Regions from separate parts of the Streptomyces sp. NPDC060198 genome, predicted to be linked through region 2. Evidence: riboswitches for the same ligand, from Rfam matches in the RefSeq annotation. Region 2 holds a riboswitch; each other region holds the start of a gene.
The links. Region 2 has a riboswitch for thiamine pyrophosphate ahead of thiC (phosphomethylpyrimidine synthase ThiC). Riboswitches for the same ligand answer to the same signal wherever they lie in the genome.

Region 1: it holds a riboswitch for thiamine pyrophosphate, as region 2 does, so the genes downstream of both, thiO (glycine oxidase ThiO) here and thiC (phosphomethylpyrimidine synthase ThiC) in region 2, are expected to answer to the same signal.
Region 3: it holds a riboswitch for thiamine pyrophosphate, as region 2 does, so the genes downstream of both, ACFWEP_RS31330 (purine-cytosine permease family protein) here and thiC (phosphomethylpyrimidine synthase ThiC) in region 2, are expected to answer to the same signal.

Annotation. Positions count from the first base shown of each region.
Region 1 is NZ_JBHWZJ010000288.1:581-8,543, reverse strand. Features, by position in the region: gene ACFWEP_RS26655 (NAD(P)/FAD-dependent oxidoreductase) at 133-1,371, opposite strand; TPP riboswitch at 1,465-1,576, shown strand; gene thiO (glycine oxidase ThiO) at 1,574-2,803, shown strand; gene thiS (sulfur carrier protein ThiS) at 2,800-3,042, shown strand; gene ACFWEP_RS26640 (thiazole synthase) at 3,045-3,839, shown strand; gene pknB (Stk1 family PASTA domain-containing Ser/Thr kinase) at 3,973-5,916, shown strand; gene ACFWEP_RS26630 (deoxyribonuclease IV) at 5,919-6,782, shown strand; gene ACFWEP_RS26625 (sulfite oxidase-like oxidoreductase) at 6,853-7,485, opposite strand; gene bfr (bacterioferritin) at 7,639-7,963, shown strand, end outside.
Region 2 is NZ_JBHWZJ010000058.1:270-5,647, reverse strand. Features, by position in the region: gene ACFWEP_RS10735 (cupin domain-containing protein) at 1-192, shown strand, start outside; gene ACFWEP_RS10730 (DUF5326 family protein) at 403-624, shown strand; gene ACFWEP_RS10725 (IclR family transcriptional regulator) at 952-1,722, shown strand; gene ACFWEP_RS10720 (SsgA family sporulation/cell division regulator) at 1,824-2,261, shown strand; gene ACFWEP_RS10715 (YibE/F family protein) at 2,297-3,622, opposite strand; TPP riboswitch at 3,694-3,826, shown strand; gene thiC (phosphomethylpyrimidine synthase ThiC) at 3,819-5,378, shown strand, end outside.
Region 3 is NZ_JBHWZJ010000448.1:54-4,802, forward strand. Features, by position in the region: gene ACFWEP_RS31325 (glycoside hydrolase family 76 protein) at 32-1,219, opposite strand; TPP riboswitch at 1,465-1,558, shown strand; gene ACFWEP_RS31330 (purine-cytosine permease family protein) at 1,549-2,958, shown strand; partial or broken gene ACFWEP_RS31335 (phosphocholine-specific phospholipase C) at 3,139-4,749, shown strand, end outside.

The DNA of each region.
Region 1 (7,963 bases), on a different contig from region 2:
CCATCTGGGACCGACAGCCGGTAGCCGGGCCGACCGTACGGACCCTGTCAGGATGGCGTCCGCGCAGGTCGCGCCGGGGCCCGGCGGGGGCCGGCCGGGTGCGCGCGGCCGGTGCGGATCCCGGGCGGAGACTCAGCGGACGGCTGACTTCAGGGGTACGGAGGGGTCGGCGGCCCGCTCGGGATCGACCGTCCGGCCCGAGGCGACGAGCTTGCGCCCCTGGGTGAGATCGCGCGGACGGCCGACCGCCAGCAGGGCGACCAGCGCGCCGTCGCGCAGCCAGAGCACGGTCCACTCCTCGTCGGCCGGGTCGCCGCGCCACAGCAGGGTGTCGGCGTCCGCGTGGTGCCCGGCGTACTGGACGAAGCGGCCGAACTGCTCGGACCAGAAGTACGGCACCGGGTCGTACGGCTCCGCGGCCGCGCCCTCCGCGGCCGGCCCCGTGATGCCCGCCGCGACGGTGCGCGGGCCCTGGAGCGCATTGTCCCAGTGGTGGACCAGCAGGCGTGCGCCGTAGCGCGCGGAGGGGTACGAGGCGCAGTCCCCGACCGCGTACACCCCGGGCACCGAGGTGCGCAGCGCGGCATCGGCGATGACCGATCCGTCCGGGCCGAGCGCGATGCCGGAGCCGGCGAGCCAGCCGGTGGCGGGGCGGGCGCCGATGCCGACGACCACCGCGCCGGCCGGGAGCCTGCGTCCGTCGGCGAGGACCACGGCGCCCGGCTCGACGCGGTCGACCCGGGCGCCGGTGAGGAGCGTGGCGCCGGCGCGGGCGTACCAGTCGGCCATGGGGGCGGCGACCTCGGCGGGCAGTGCCCCGGCGAGCGGGCGGGCGGCGGCCTCCACGACGGTGACCGCGCAGCCGGCGGCACGGGCGGCGGTGGCGAACTCGGCGCCGATCCAGCCCGCGCCGACCACGACGACGTCGTGCTTCGCGGCGAGGACGGGCCGCAGCCGCGCCGCGTCGTCCAGGGTGCGCAGCAGGTGGACGCCGGGGACCCCTTCGGAGCCGGGCAGCGTCAGGGGTTCGGCTCCGGTGGCGAGGACCAGCACGTCGTACGGCACCGGGCCGGCCTCGGTGTCCACCTCCCGGTCGGCGGGACGCAGGCCCTCGACGGAGAGCCCGAGGCGCAGGCGGACGCCGAGGGCCTCGAAGTCGATGTCGAAGGCGGAGTGTTCGGCGGTGCCGAGCAGTACGGCTTTGGAGAGCGGCGGCCGGTCGTAGGGCTGGTGGGGCTCCGCTCCGATCAGGGTGACGGGCCCGGTGTACCCCTCGTCCCGCAGCGCCACGGCGGTCCGTACCCCCGCCATGCCCGCTCCGACGATGACGACGCCGTGCTCCGGCGCCCGCTGGTCGCTCTGTTCGCTCACGTACCCACCCTAAGGACCTGACGCTCCGCCAGTTCACGGGGTCGGCAGGCCCGTGCGGCGCCTCCATGGACCGAACAACTAGGGTGGCCGGGCAAAGACACTCGCGGGAGCCCGGACGAACCGGGCTGAGAGGGAGGCTGGCGGCCTCCGACCGTACGAACCTGATCCGGGTCATGCCGGCGAAGGGAGGGGCTGGACATCCATGCGTGCTTCACGGGAACCGACGGCCGCCGAGGACGCGAGCACGACCGGCGCCGGCCGCCGGGGGCCCTCGTACGACGTGCTCGTCGTCGGGGGCGGCATCATCGGCCTGGTGACCGCCTGGCGGGCCGCGCAGGCGGGGCTGAGGACGGCGGTCGTCGATCCGGAACCGGGCGGCGGCGCCGCGCGGGTGGCGGCCGGGATGCTGGCCGCCGTCACCGAACTCCACTACGGCGAGCAGATGCTGCTCGGGCTCAACCTCGCCTCCGCGGCCCGCTACCCGGAGTTCGTGGCGGAGCTGGAGGCTGTGAGCGGCCGGGAGACCGGCTTCCGCGCCTGCGGCACCCTCGCGGTGGCGCTGGACTCCGACGACCGGGCGCACCTGCGCGAACTGCACGCCCTCCAGGAGCGGTCCGGGCTCGACTCGCAGTGGCTCTCGGGGCGCGAATGCCGGCGGCTGGAGCCGATGCTGGCGCCGGGCGTACGGGGCGGGCTGCGGGTGGACGGCGACCACCAGGTCGACCCCCGCCGACTGGCGGCGGCACTGCTGGCGGCCTGCGAGCGGGCCGGGGTGGTCTTCCACCGCAGCCCCTGCGAGCGGCTGGAGGTGGCGCGCGGCCGGGCGTCCGGGGCGCTGCTCGCGGACGCCACCGCGGTCTCGGCCGGGCAGGTCGTGCTGGCCGCCGGGAGCCTCAGCGGCAGGCTCCCCGGGCTGCCGGAGGGCGTCGCCCCGCCGGTGCGCCCGGTGAAGGGCCAGGTGCTGCGGATGGCCGTGCCGGGGGCGTACGCCCCCTTCCTCAGCCGGACCGTGCGCGCGGTGGTGCGGGGCCAGGACCTGTACCTCGTACCGCGCGAGAACGGCGAGCTGGTCGTCGGCGCGACGAGCGAGGAGATGGGCTGGGACACCACGGTGACGGCGGGCGGGGTGTACGAGCTGCTGCGCGACGCCCACGAGCTGGTACCGGGCATCACCGAACTCCCGCTCACCGAGACCCTGGCCGGGCTGCGTCCCGCCACCCCGGACAACGCGCCGGTGCTCGGCCCGACCGCGCTGCCGGGCCTGCTGGTCGCCACCGGCCACCACCGCAACGGGGTGCTGCTGACCCCCGTCACCGGCGACGTCATGGCGCACGTGCTGACCACCGGCGAGCTGCCGGAGGTGGCCCGCCCGTTCGCGGCCGGCCGCTTCACCACCCCCACCGTCCCCGCGCGCGAGGAGCAGTACGCATGACCGACCACCTGGCCGGACCGGCCGACGTGACCGCCGGGGTGTCCGTCTCCGTCAACGGTGACCCGCGCGAGGTCTCCGCCGGCACCACCCTGGGCGCCCTCCTGGCGTCCCTGACCCGGGCGCCCTCGGGGGTCGCCGCCGCCGTCAACGAGAGCGTGGTGCCGCGCTCGGCGTGGGACACCACCCCGCTCGCCGGGGGCGACCGCGTCGAGGTCCTCACCGCGGTGCAGGGAGGCTGACCATGTCCGACGATCTCTTCCACCTGGGCGGACACGAGTTCTCGTCCCGGCTGATCATGGGTACCGGCGGCGCCCCCAGCCTGGACGTGCTGGAGCGGGCTCTCGTCGCGTCCGGCACCGAGCTGACCACCGTCGCGATGCGGAGGCTGGACCCCACCGTGCAGGGTTCGGTCCTCTCCGTGCTGGAGCGCCTCTCGATCCGGGTGCTGCCCAACACGGCGGGCTGCTTCACCGCGGGTGAGGCGGTGCTGACCGCCCGGCTGGCCCGGGAGGCCCTCGGCACGGACTGGGTCAAGCTGGAGGTGGTGGCCGACGAGCGGACCCTGCTGCCGGACCCCGTCGAGCTGCTGGACGCGGCGGAGATCCTGGTCGACGACGGGTTCACCGTGCTGCCCTACACCAACGACGACCCGGTCCTCGCACGGAAGCTGGAGGACGTGGGCTGCGCGGCGGTCATGCCGCTCGGCTCGCCCATCGGCTCCGGGCTCGGCATCCGCAACCCGCACAATTTCGAGCTGATCGTGGAGCGGGCCGGGGTCCCGGTGATCCTGGACGCGGGGGCGGGCACCGCCTCGGACGCGGCTCTGGCGATGGAGCTGGGGTGCGCGGCCGTGATGCTCGCCTCGGCGGTGACCCGGGCGCAGGAGCCGGAGCTGATGGCGTCGGCGATGCGGCACGCGGTGGACGGCGGCCGTTTGGCCCGCCGGGCGGGCCGCATCCCCCGCCGGCACTTCGCCCGGGCCTCCTCCCCGGTGGAGGGCCGGGCGGTCCTGGACCCGGAGCGGCCTGCTTTCTGACCGGAGCGGGCGACGTTCCGACCGGAGCGCCCGGCGTTCCGAACGGTCCGGCGTGTCACGGCTCGGCTGCGATACGGCCCCGGGCCCGCTCCGGGGCGCCCGGGGTGTCCGCGGCGGCTCGTAGACTCGTCGGGTGGACACGACCCTCCAGGACCCGCTGCTCGGACGGCTGCTCGACGGCCGCTACCGCGTCGAGGCGCGCATCGCGGTGGGCGGGATGGCCACGGTCTACCGGGCCGTGGACATCCGGCTCGACCGGGTGCTCGCCCTCAAGGTGATGCACCCCGCACTCGCGGCCGACGCCTCCTTCGTCGAACGCTTCATCCGTGAGGCGAAGTCGGTAGCCCGCCTCGCGCACCCCAACGTGGTGTCCGTCTTCGACCAGGGCGCCGAGGGCGCCTACGTCTACCTCGCCATGGAGTACGTCGCGGGCTGCACGCTCCGTGAGGTGCTGCGGGACCGCGGGGCCCTCCAGCCGCGCGCCGCGCTCGACATCCTGGAGCCGGTGCTGGCCGCGCTGGGCGCCGCGCACCGGGCCGGGTTCGTGCACCGCGACATGAAGCCGGAGAACGTCCTGATAGGGGACGACGGCTGGGTGAAGGTCGCCGACTTCGGGCTGGTCCGCGCGGTCGGCACCGCCACCGACACCACCGGCTCCCTGCTGGGCACGGTCTCCTACCTCGCTCCGGAGCAGATCGAGCACGGCACGGCGGACACCCGCTCGGACGTGTACGCCTGCGGTGTGGTGCTGTACGAGATGCTGACCGGCACCAAGCCGTACACCGGCGAGAACGCCGCCCAGATCATCTACCAGCACCTCAACCAGGACGTCCCCCCGCCGTCCGCCGCCGTGCCCGGGCTCTCCCCGGCGCTGGACGCGCTGGTCGCGGGGGCCACCGCGCGCGACGCCCGGGCCCGCGCGCAGGACGCGGTGGTGCTGCTCTCCGAGACCCTCGAAGCCCGGGCCCTGCTCAGCGACGCCGAGCTGGACGCCGCCCCGCCACAGGCGCTCACCCCGGTCGGCTCCGTCGGAGCCGAGGACCGTACGAGCGTGCTGCCGCGCGCCGTCCCCGAGGACCGGGGCACCACCCACCGGACGAGCCGGCTGGAGATGCCCGCGACGGCCAACGCCTCGGTCGCGCCCGCCCGGCCCCGGCGGTCCGGACGGGCGGAACGGTCCGGGGGCGGCCCTCGCCGCGGGGTCTGGGCCTCGGTCGCCGCCCTGGTGGTGGTGCTGCTGGTCGGCAGCGGTGTCTGGTACATCAACTCGGGCCAGTTCACCCAGGTCCCCTCGCTCCTCGGCCAGCCCCAGGAGGCTGCCGAGAAGCGGCTCGACGAGGCCGGGCTCGACGTGAAGTCCGTCGACAAGGCCTACAGCGACACGGTCGACCGGGGTTCGGTGATCAGCAGCGATCCCGCGCCCGGCGACCGGGTCCGGGGCAACGAATCGGTCAAGCTGGTCGTCTCGCGCGGCCCGGAGATCGTGGAGGTCCCCGACGTGGAGGGCACCTCCCTGGCCGACGCGCGCCGGACGCTGAAGGAGGCCGGTCTGGCTCCGGGCATGGTGACCCGGGAGTTCAGCGAGGACGTCGGGCGCGGCGAGGTGATCCGTACCGACCCCGGGGCGGGCACCGGGCGCCACCCGGACTCCGCCGTGGCGCTGGTCGTGAGCAAGGGCTCCCCCGTCGACGTCCCGGACGTCTCCGGGCTCTCCGTCGAGGACGCCACCGCGGCCCTGGAGGAGGAAGGCCTCAAGGCCGAGGTGAAGCCCGGCCGGATCAACTCCCCCGAGGTGGCCGGAGACGTCGCCGAGCAGACCCCCGACCCCGGCGCCGAGGCGGCCGAGGGGGACACCGTCCAGCTCACCGTGTCCAAGGGCCCTCGGATGATCGAGGTGCCGGACGTCACCGGCAAGGACGTGGACGAGGCGCGGGAGATCCTTCAGGACGCCGGGTTCGAGGTGAAGGTCGACCGGCCGTTCCTCTCCTTCAGCGACACGGTGGGCAGCCAGTCCGTCGAGGGCGGCGGCCGGGCGGCCGAGGGATCGACCGTCACCATCAGGACCAAGGGACTGTGACCATGCGCAACCCGGTGGGCGGACACGTCCCGGTGGCCGGCGGACTGGTGAAGACCGGCATCGCGTACGCCGACGAACTGGCGGCCGAGACCGTCCAGGTCTTCGTGGCGAACCCGCGCGGCTGGGCCACCCCGGCCGGGAAGCCCGACCAGGACGAGCTGTTCCGCAAGGAGTGCGCGGCCCGGGACATGCCGGTGTACGTGCACGCCCCGTACCTGATCAACTTCGGCTCGCACACCGAGGCGACCGTGGAGAAGTCCGTGGAGTCCCTGCGGCACTCGCTGCGCCGGGCCCGCGAGATCGGCGCGCTGGGCGTCGTCGTCCACACCGGCTCGGCGACGGGCGGCCGGCCCCGGGAGCAGGCGCTCGCGCAGGTGCGCGACCACATGCTCCCGCTGCTGGACGAGCTGACCCGCGACGACGATCCCGATCTCCTGCTGGAGTCCACCGCAGGACAGGGTTTCTCGCTCTGCTCGCGGACCTGGGACTTCGGGCCGTACTTCGAGGCGCTGGACTCCCACCCCAAGCTGGGCGTCTGCCTGGACACCTGCCACATCTACGCGGCGGGCCACGACCTGGCGGGCCCGTCCGGGATGCGGCAGACCCTGGACCTGCTGGTGGAGACGGTCGGCGAGGGGCGGCTGAAGCTGATCCACGCCAACGACTCCAAGGACGTGGCCGGCGCCCACAAGGACCGGCACGAGAACATCGGCGCGGGCCACATCGGCGCGGAGCCGTTCCGCGAGCTCTTCGCGCACCCGGCGACGGCCGGGGTGCCGCTGGTCATCGAGACGCCGGGCGGGAAAGAGGGGCACACGGCGGACGTGGCGCGACTCAAGGAACTGCGGGCCTCCGCGGGCTCCTGAGCCCCGGCGGGGACCGGGTCGCGGGCTCGGACCCCACGGTCTCGGACGCCACCGGCTCGGAGCCCGGGGCTCAGAGCTCCGGGCCGTCGCCGGGTTTCTCCTGGTAGGAGTAGCGCTGCTCGCTCCACGGGTCGCCGATGTTGTGGTAGCCGCGCTCCTCCCAGAAACCGCGTCGGTCGGCCGTCATGTACTCGATGCCGCGGACCCACTTCGGGCCCTTCCAGGCGTACAGGTGCGGGACGACCAGGCGCAGCGGGAAGCCGTGCTCGGCGGTGAGGAGTTCGCCGTCCTTGTGGGTGGCGAAGAGGGTGCGCTCCGAGGCGAAGTCGGCGAGCCGGAGGTTCGAGGAGAAGCCGTACTCGGCCCACACCATCACATGGGTGACGTCGGCGGCGGGCGGGGCGAGACCGAGGACGACGGAGGCGGGCACGCCGCCCCACTCGGAGCCCAGCATGGAGAACTTGGTCACGCAGTGCAGATCGGCGACGACCGAGGAGAAGGGGAGTTCCGAGAACTGCTCGTGGTTCCAGCAGCGCTTCTCGCCGTCGGCGGTGGCTCCGAAGACCCGGAATTCCCAGCGTTCGGGGCGGAATTTGGGTACAGGACCGTAGTGGGTCACCGGCCACCCGCGTTGCAGTCGCTGGCCCGGCGGGAGCTCGGACTGCCCCGCTGCGCGGTACCCCTCACTTTCCGGCTGACCCATGCCTCCATGGTGACAGACAGGCAGGGGTGGTGATGACCAGGGACGAAGCGAATGGCGCAACTCGTACTAAGCATGCACTTACTGGACGCCCCGGGGGTGCGGTGCGAGGATCTGCGCAACTGTCCGGTACACCGGTTGGAAGGAGCCTCTGCGATGCAGGGCGACCCCGAGGTCATCGAGTTCCTGAACGAACAGCTGACTGCCGAACTGACTGCCATCAACCAGTACTTCCTGCACGCGAAGATGCAGGACAACTTCGGCTGGACGAAGCTCGCCAAGTACACCCGGGCCGAGTCGTTCGACGAGATGAAGCACGCGGAGATCCTGACCGACCGGATCCTCTTCCTCGACGGCCTCCCGAACTACCAGCGCCTCTTCCACGTCCGTGTCGGCCAGACCGTGACGGAGATGTTCCAGGCCGACCGCCAGGTGGAGGTGGAGGCGATCGACCGCCTCAAGCGCGGTATCGAGGTCATGC
Region 2 (5,378 bases):
CCGCAGAGTCCGCACGGCCAGGACGAGGTGTATCTCGTCGTCAGCGGGCGGGCGTCGATCACCGTGGGCATGGAGACGACCGTCGTGGGCCGGGGAAGCGTCGTCTACGTGCCGGCCGGTGTGGCACACAAGTTCCACCACATCACCGAGGACCTGCGCGTCATGGTGGTCTTCTCCCCGGCGGAAGCCTGATCCTCCCGCCCGGTCCGCAGTTCCTCGTCCTTTGGCCCCTGACCGGTCCGGCCCCGCTCCCTAGGGGATCGATCAGGGGAGTCCGGGGGGTGCGGGCCCCCCGGCGCCACCGCTTCCGCTCTAGCATCGGAGTCGGGAACCGGGAGGCGGGGCCCAGGGGCGGGGATTCCCGGCCCGACGGGGCAGGACACGAGAGACGAGGTAAGGACGATGGCGGTCCGGGAGATATTCGCGGGAATGCCCTGGTGGGTGAAGTGGATCGCGGTGCCGGTGATCGCGATCGTCGTGTTCGGCGGGCTGATCGCCAGCGTGGTGACCTTCGTGGTCGCGCTGCTTTTCAAGGTGCTGCTGTTCGTCATCCTCGTCGGTGGCCTGATCTTCGTCGTCCGGAGGTTCCTCTCGTCCTCCTCGGACTCCGGGAAGGACTGGTAGACGCGGGCCGCTCCGGGTGCGTACCCCGGTGCCCGCGAGCGGTCCCTCCGCCCGGTGCGGTGTGCCCGGGAAGGCCCACCGGGCGCGATGGTCACGGAGAGTGGCGCGGATTAGCCCGGCAGAGCTAAGCGAGGCCCGAAACCGCCCCACGAATGGCCCCGGCGGCTACAGTGGCGCTTCGCTGCCGCCGCCCGGGAATTAACTGTCCGTCACCATCCTGACCAATGGTTCCGCGACAGTCGAGAGTCCGCCCCGAGCTCGCGGCACGCCCGTGGGGGCGGCCTCCACGGGAGGGCTGACCGCCCGTCACCATGCCTGGGGGTGACCGTGACCACGGCATCGACCACCACTGCTCCGACGCTGATCGGTTCGGTCCAGCGGGCCCTGAGACTGCTGGAAGCGGTGGGCGCCCATCAGGACGGCGCTCCCGCCAAGCAGTTGGCGCGGGAAGCGGGCCTGCCTCTGCCGACCACCTACCACCTGTTGCGCACCCTGGCCCACGAGGGTTACCTCCGCCGGGAGAACGGTGTCTTCGTCCTCGGCGCGGCTGCCGAGCGGATGTCCGGCCGGGCGGCCGAGGAGAGCAGGCGCGGCAGGCTCAACGACTCCCTCGCGCGGTGGTGCGACGAGCTGGGGGCTCCGGTGTACTGCGCGGTCTACCGCGAGGGCGAGATCGAGCTGGTCGCCGTGGCAGACTCCGCCGCGACGCCGGCCGTGGACGAGTGGGCCCCCTTCGCGGAGACCGGTCACGCGCACGCCCTGGGGCAGTGTCTGCTCGGACAGCTCGACGAGGAGGCGCGGGAGGACCATCTGCTCCGCCATCCGGTGCGTCCGCTGACCCGTTACTCAGTGCGAGATCGCCCGGTCCTACTTGAGCGATTGCGTTCGATGGAGCGTATGAAACCTGTCATCGAGCGACAGGAGTACGCACTCGGAACAGTCTGTGCCGCCATCCCCATCACCGCAGGTTCGGCCGTCGCGGCGATGGCCATTTCTCTACCCCTGGACCGACAGGACCAGTTGCTCCCCGCAGTCGAACAACTACGTGGCGAAGTGGCGCGGCTCTTGCGTTCGTTCGTGTTCTCTATCAGTATCTGAAAAATCACTCCTTGTGATCTGCTATCGCGTGCACCACGATGGCGTCAATAGGGCCATGGGGGATCATTCCTGGCCAGATTCATCTACTGCGGGGTTGAACGATGCGCGAGTCGGTTCAAGCAGAGGTCATGATGAGTTTCCTCGTCTCGGAGGAGCTCTCGTTCCGTATTCCGGTGGAGCTCCGGTACGAGGTGAGCGATCCGTACGCGATCCGGATGACCTTCCACCTGCCGGGTGACGCCCCTGTCACCTGGGCTTTTGGTCGTGAGCTCCTGCTCGACGGCCTCAACAGCCCCAGCGGCGACGGCGATGTGCACATCGGTCCCACCGAGCCGGAGGGGCTCTGTGACGTGCACATCCGGCTCCAGGTCGGAGCGGACCGGGCCCTGTTCCGGGCCGGGACGGCACCGCTCGTGGCGTTTCTCGACAGGACGGACAAGCTGGTGCCACTGGGGCAGGAGCACACGCAGGGTGACTTCGACGGGAATCTCGAAGAAGCGCTCGGCAGGATCCTCGCCGAGGAACAGAACGCGGGCTGACAGGCTGTCAGCCCGTTGGCTTTTGGGCCTCGCGCTCACGTCTTGCGGCGGCGGCCCCTCCCGGTCCGTACGGGTGCAGGAGCTTCGGCTTCCGCGCCGAGCCCTGTGCGGTCCGCGGACACCACCAGAGCGGCGAGCGCCGTCGTGACGGGCACCGAGGCGACCAGTCCGATCGAGCCGACGAGCGTACGGACGATCTCCTCCGCCACCAGTTCGCTGTTGGCGACCGTGCCGACACTGCTCTGCGCGATCGAGAACAGCAGCAGCAGAGGCAGCGCCGCGCCCGCGTACGCGAGCACCAGGGTGTTGACCACCGAGGCGATGTGGTCGCGCCCGATCCTGATGCCCGCCCGGTAGAGCCCGCGCGCACCCATGGTCGGGTTCGCCTGGTGCAGCTCCCACACCGCCGACGTCTGTGTGACCGTCACGTCGTCCAGGACCCCGAGCGAACCGATGATGACACCGGCCAGCAGTAGACCGCTCATGTCGATGTCCGGATAGAGGCCGTGGATGAGGCCGGTGTTGTCGTCGGTGTTGCCGGTCAGTCCCGCCCAGCCGATGAAGACCGAGCCCAGCAGCCCGATCAGTACCAGCGAGATCAGCGTGCCGATGACCGCCACCGAGGTGCGGGCGGTCACTCCGTGGCAGGTGTACAGCGCGATGAGCATGATCGCGCTCGCCCCGACCACCGCCACGAGCAGCGGGTTGGAGCCCTGCAGGATCGCGGGGAGGATGAACAGTGTCAGCAGGGCGAAGGACACCGCGAGTGCCACGAGTGCCATGACGCCTTTGAACCGTCCCACCACCACGACGGCGACGGCGAAGATTCCGGCCAACAGCGCCATCGGAAGCTTCCGGTCCACGTCGGTGACCGAGTACTGCAGGTCGTGCGGGGCGTCCGGCGCGTACGCGAGGACCACACCCTGACCCTCTCTCAACTGTCGTGAGGCTTCCGGCTGGACGATCTCGGCGAAGGTGCGACCCTTGTCGTTGCCGCTGGTCACCTCGATGGTGGCCTTCTTGCAGTCGCCGTCCTCCACCGCGGCCGGGCCGGAGCCCGTCGACGTGTCACCCGTGGCGGGTACCTGGGCGGCGTTGACGTCCGCGCAGTCCACCCGATCCACCTTCACCACCTTTCCCTGCTCGGTCTGGCGGTCGAAGCCCACACCGGTGCGCTCGTGCGCGGGAGTTCCGCCGGGCCAGAGCACCACCAGACCGACGACCACCGCCGCAGCGAAGGGGATCAGCACGCATGCGATGACCTTGCGCAGATGGGTCGAGACGGGCGCCGCCGGGCCATGGCTGTGCGTATGACCGTGTGAGGGGTCCTGAGGTTCTGGACGGTCCTGGGAGGAGTTCACCGGGCGATCATCGCAAGAACGGGGGAGGCCCTCTGGTCAGCACGGCCGGACGGGCGCTAGCGTGGTGGCACCTTTGCACACGCGGGAGCTCGGAGCACCGGGCTGAGAGGGCGCTGACCTCGTGATTCCTCACGGGACAGGCTGCGCCGACCGCCGAACCTGTTACCGGGTAATGCCGGCGTAGGGAGTAGGTCTCATGACCACATCGGACGCGATCACGCCTGCCTCCAGTTCTGACGAGCACGGCGGGGGGGACAAGTCCATCGGCTGGCACAAGGGGTACGTCGAGGGCTCGCGCCCCGGCCTCCGGGTGCCGGTCCGTCAGGTGCACCTGACCAACGGTGAGGACGTGACGCTCTACGACACGTCCGGTCCGTACACCGATCCCGCCGTCACCACCGACGTCCGCCGGGGCCTCGCCCCGGTGCGCGGCGGCTGGATCGAGAGCCGGGGGGACACCGAGGAGTACGAGGGGCGCCCGGTCCGGCCGGAGGACGACGGCCGCTCGCCCGCCTCGCGCGACGGCCTGCGCAACCTCGACGCGCTCTTCCCCGGCGGCGCGCGGGGACCCCGGCGCAGCCGTGACGGACGTCCCGTCACCCAGCTCGCGTATGCCAGGCGAGGGGAGATCACCCCCGAGATGGAGTACGTCGCGATCCGCGAGAACGTCGACCCGGAGGTCGTCGTCGAGGAGATCGCGGCAGGCCGGGCGGTGCTGCCGGCCAATGTGAACCACCCGGAGATCGAGCCGATGATCATCGGTAAGCGGTTCCTGGTGAAGGTGAACGCGAACATCGGCAACTCCGCCGTGACCTCCTCCATCGAGGAGGAGGTGGAGAAGATGACCTGGGCGACCCGGTGGGGCGCCGACACGGTCATGGACCTGTCCACCGGCCGCAACATCCACACCACCCGCGAATGGATACTCCGGAACTCCCCGGTGCCCATCGGCACCGTCCCGCTCTACCAGGCTCTCGAGAAGGTCGACGGCCGGGCGGAGGAGCTGACTTGGGAGATCTACAGGGACACGGTCGTCGAGCAGGCCGAGCAGGGCGTGGACTACATGACAGTGCACGCCGGCGTGCGCCTGCCGTACGTCCCGCTCACCGCTCGTCGTAAGACCGGCATCGTCTCCAGGGGCGGCTCGATCATGGCGGCCTGGTGCCTCGCGCACCACAAGGAGTCGTTCCTCTACGAGAACTTCGAGGAGCTGTGCGAACTCCTCGCGACGTACGACGTGACGTACTCGCTGGGGGACGGACTGCGGCCGGGCTCCATCGCGGACGCCAACGACGAGGCGCAGTTCGCCGAGTTGCGTACGCTCGGCGAGCTCAACACGATCGCCAAGCGGTACGGCGTGCAGACGATGATCGAGGGCCCCGGGCACGTCCCGATGCACAAGATCAAGGAGAACATCGACCTCCAGCAGGAGATCTGCGAGGAGGCGCCGTTCTACACCCTCGGCCCGCTGACCACCGACGTCGCACCGGCGTACGACCACATCACCTCCGGGATCGGGGCGGCGATGATCGCGTGGTGGGGCACGGCGATGCTCTGTTACGTGACCCCCAAGGAACACCTGGGGCTCCCCGACCGGGACGACGTGAAGACCGGGGTCATCACCTACAAGATCGCGGCCCACGCCGCCGACCTGGCCAAGGGGCACCCGGGAGCGCAGGACTGGGACGACGCGCTGTCCGACGCCCGGTTCGAGTTCCGCTGGGAGGACCAGTTCAACCTGGCGCTCGACCCGGAC
Region 3 (4,749 bases), on a different contig from region 2:
GGCGCGTCCGTACGTCCGTACGTGCCGGAGCTCAGTACAGCGTCCGCCAGGCGCCGCGCGGCCAGGCCAGCACCGCGAAAATCTGTACGGCGGCGGCCTGTTCGATGGCCTGGGTGGCCCCGTCCTCGGCGAACCGCATCAGGCCGGTGGCGCTGTCCCGCTGCTCGGACCAGATGTGGTCCGCGTAGTCGGCCATCGCCCGTCGGTAGGCGGATCCGCCCGTCACCGACTCCAGCAGCAACAGGTTCTTGAAGAAGATCGAGTTGAAGAAGACGGGCTGGGTCAGCAGCCTGCCCTCGGTCACGAAGTGGGCGTACGCGGCTTCGGCCGTACTCCGGGCCTGATTCAGGTAGGTGCGGTCGCGGGTCGCCCCGTACAGCAGGGTGCCGACGCCGACCGGGACGCCCTGGTTGTAGGACCAGATGGTCCGGTCGACCGTGCCGGCGAGGTCGAGGTTGTCCCAGTAGAGGTGCTCGGGCGTCCGCAGGTGGGTGTTGGTCCAGTCGTAGAACCACCTGGACGACTCCAGATAACGGGACTTGCCGGTGATCTGGTGCAGGCGCAGGCCGAGTTGGGCGCCGGGCATGTTGGAGACCGTGTTGCGGCAGTGGTTCCAGTCGGCCTGGGTCCAGAACACCCCACCGGGGGCGGGGTGTTCCGCGTCGGTGTCCCAGCCCGACTCGACCAGCGCGAAGATCTCCCGCGCGCGGCGGAGCGCGGCGCGGTCGCCGGTCTGCAGATGCAGCTGGGACTTGGCCAGCCCCACCCACTCGTTGTCGTCGTAGAACATGTCGCCGCCGTCGCCGTGCGGCGCGACCGGATAGGAGTCGTAGCCGGCGAGCCCGGTGGTGCCGCCCGAGGCGTTCCAGTACAACTCCTGCGCCTTGGCGCGGACGGCCAGATCCGGTGCGTGGCGGGGATCCACGAAGGCCAGGTCGAGGGCTGCGACATGGACCTGGGACAGCGGCCATTCGTAGGAGTACGGGCGGTCGTCGACGGCGACCGGGTACTGCTCGCGAACGAGCCCGGTGCCGTCCGCCACGTCGAAGTACTTCTCCAGAGCGCGGTAGGTGACGTGGGCCCGCGAGAGGGAGGCCGAGGCGGACCGACTGCCGGCCGGGCCCGGCGCGGCGGACGCGGTGGCAGCGGTCGCGGGCGCGGCGGCCAGGGCGGCCAGAGAGGCGCCGAGGACCTGACGGCGTGAGGGGGACCAGCGCATACGGAGCTCTCCTGTTCGAGGTGCGACGCAGGGTGCGGGGTGTCCGACAGTGCTCGACAACGTTGTCACCGGGGTGCGGGAACGTCAACGGCCAGGACGGAAAAGGGTGGACCGTGATCACTTCCGGCCCGCGCGCCCCGGCGGGTCCCGCATCTCGCGCCTCGCGCCGACCGTTCTCCCGGTGATCGTGCTTCGGTCGCCCCCGCTGACCTGCCCCGGGCCGCCGTCCGGCTATCCTGACCGGCGAACCGGACACGGGGTGCCCCACGAGGGGCTGAGATCACACCCGTCGAACCTGAACCAGCTAGCACTGGCGGAGGGATGTCTTCATGGCATTGCCATATGCGCAGAACGACCCTGCGGTCGCGGAGCGGGAGGCTCCGTACTCGCGGACCGCCTTCGGTGGCCGCATGCCCACCGCACCCGGCGATCTGCGGATCGAGACCCACGGGATAGCCCCCGTCCCCGAGGACCGGCGTTACGGCGGCCCCGGTCGGCTCTTCACCGTCTGGTTCGCGCCCAACCTGACCATGACCGGCGTCTTCACCGGCACCGTCGGCATCGCGCTGGGCCTGGACTTCTCCACCGCGCTCGTCGCGGTCGTCCTCGGCACGCTCGTCGGGGCGGCGCCCACGGCCGCCCTCGGCACCTGGGGAAGCCGGACAGGAGTCGGTCAACTCCCGCTCGCCCGAATGGCGTTCGGCAGAGGAGTCGTACTGCCCGGAGCGTTGCAGTGGCTGTCCTCGATCGCCTGGGACGCGCTGATCGGCCTGTTCGGCGGGGACGCGCTGGCCCAGCTGTGCGGCTGGCCGTTCTGGCTGGGCGTGCTGGTCATGATGGCCGCCCAGGGGGGCCTCGGCGTACTGGGGTACGAGGCGATCCACCGGCTCCAGACCGTGATGACGTTCCTCCTGGCCGCCGCCTTCGCCGTGCTGGCCGTCAAACTGCTGGACGGAGTGCACCCCGCCGCCACCGGTGCCGCGCACGGCGGGGACCGGGCGGGCGCCTTCGTCCTGACGTTCACGATCGCGCTGAGCCTGTCGCTGTCCTGGGCCCCGTACGCGAGCGACTTCAGCCGCTACCTTCCGGTCGGTACCTCCCGCCCGCGAATGTTCTGGTGCACCCTGCTCGGCATCAGCGTCTCCTTCGTGGCAGTCCAGACGCTCGGCCTGTGGGGCGCGTCCGTCTTCACCGATCAGACCGCGCGGGGGATCGACACCCTGTTGGGCGGCGGCGCGCTCGGGGCGTTCGGCCTGCTCGCCGTGGTGCTCGCCGCGCTGTGCAGCAACGCCATGAACGACTACAGCGGTTCCCTGGCGCTGCAGACGATCGGGGTGCGCCTGCCGCGCCCCGTCGCCGCCGCGCTCGCCGCCGCGCTCGGTTTCCCGCTGGTGCTGTGGATGCACGCGGCCGACACCACGGCACGCTTCCAGAACGTGCTGCTCCTCGTCGGCTACTGGATCCCCGGCTTCGTCGCGATCGTGGCCGTCGACTGGTGGGCGAGGGCCAGGGCCCGCCGCGGTGCCCCGATCGACCTCGCCGCCGAGGGCGCCCGTGACCGGCCGTGGTGGCAGGCGGTCGCCGCCTTCGTGGTCGCCTTCGTCGCGGCGGTACCGTTCATGAGCACCGGCCTTTACGTGGGCCCGGTGGCGGAAGCCCTGCACGGGGCGGACCTCGCCTACGGCGTGGCGTTCCTCGTGGCCCTGTCCGTCTACGCCCCGCTACGCCTACGCTCCTGACGGACCGCCGGTCGCCTCGGAGACCGAACCGGCCGGGGCGGGGCGCCGGCCGTCTTCGGGGCCTTCCGTTCGCCAGGTGTACGGCGAGGTTTCACGAACCAGCCCCCGCCAGGTATCCGGGGAGCGCTGTCCTTGGGGCGACCTCGCTGTCCCCCCCCCATACCCCGGAGGCCGTCCCCCATGACAGAACTCGACCGGCGCAGGTTTCTGCGGATCGCCGGAGGTGCCGCGGCCTTCACGATGCTGAACGAGAGCATCGCGAGGGCCGCAGCCATTCCCGCGCAGGGCACCACCGGCACGATCCAGGACATCGAGCACGTCGTCGTGCTCATGCAGGAGAATCGTTCCTTCGACCACTACTTCGGGGCGATGAAGGGGGTACGAGGCTTCGGGGACCCCCGGCCCGTGCTCCAGGACAACGGCAAGTCCGTCTTCCACCAGTCCGACGGGACGAAGGACGTCCTCCCCTTCAACCCTCAGGTGGCCGACCTCGGGATGCAGTTCCTGGAGGGGCTGGACCACGTCTGGGCCGGCGGCCAGCAGGCGTACAACAACGGCAAGTACGACAGGTGGGTGCCGGCCAAGACGGCCACCACCATGTCGCACATGACGCGGAAGGACATCCCCTTCCACTACGCGCTCGCCGACGCCTTCACCGTGTGCGACGCCTACCACTGCTCCTTCATCGGAGCCACCGACCCCAACCGCTACTACCTCTGGTCCGGTCACACCGGCAACGACGGCACGGGCGGCGGCCCGGTCCTCGGCAACCAGGAGGCCGGTTACGGCTGGAAGACCTACCCCGAGCGGCTGGAGTCGGCAGGGGTCTCCTGGAAGATCTACCAGGACGTCGGCGACGGCCTGGACGCCGCAGGGTCCTGGGGCTGGATCAGCGACGCCTTCCGTGGCAACTACGGCGACAACTCCCTGCTGTACTTCAACAGCTACCGTGACGCCCAGCCCGGCAGCGCCCTGTACGAGAAGGCCCGCACCGGCACCGACGTCAAGGCGGGCGGCACGTACTTCGACCGACTGCGCGCGGACGTGGCCGCCGGGACCCTCCCGAAGGTCTCCTGGATCGCCGCTCCCGAGGCGTTCAGCGAGCACGCGAACTGGCCCACGAACTTCGGCGCCTGGTACATCTCGCAGGTCCTGGACGCACTGACGTCGAACCCGGCGGTCTGGGCCAAGACCGCCCTCTTCCTCACCTACGACGAGAACGACGGCTTCTTCGACCACGTGGTCCCGCCGTACCCTCCGGCCTCGTCCGCCTGGGGGCTGTCCACCGCCGACGTGACGAAGGACCTCTACCCGGGCGGCACGAGCTACGCGGCGGGCCCGTACGGGCTCGGTCCGCGGGTGCCGATGATCGTGGTCTCACCCTGGAGCAAGGGCGGTTACGTCTGCTCGGAGACCTTCGACCACACCTCGGTGATCCGCTTCCTGGAGAAGCGCTTCGGGGTGCGGGAGCCGAACATCTCACCGTGGCGCCGCGCCATCTGCGGGGACCTCACCTCCGCCTTCGACTTCAGGCGCGCGGACGGGGCACCCGCCGCTCTGCCCTCCACGGCCCGGTACGCGCCGCCGGACAAGAACCGCCACCCCTCCTACCACCCGACCCCGCCGGCCACCGGCACCCTCCCGAAGCAGGAGCCGGGATCGAAGCCGACCCGCGCGCTCGGGTACAGCCCCTACGTGGACGGCCGGGCCACCGTCTCCACCGGCAAGTTCACCCTGACCTTCTCCGGCGGACCGACGCTGGGCGCGCACTTCCACAGCACGTCGGGCAAC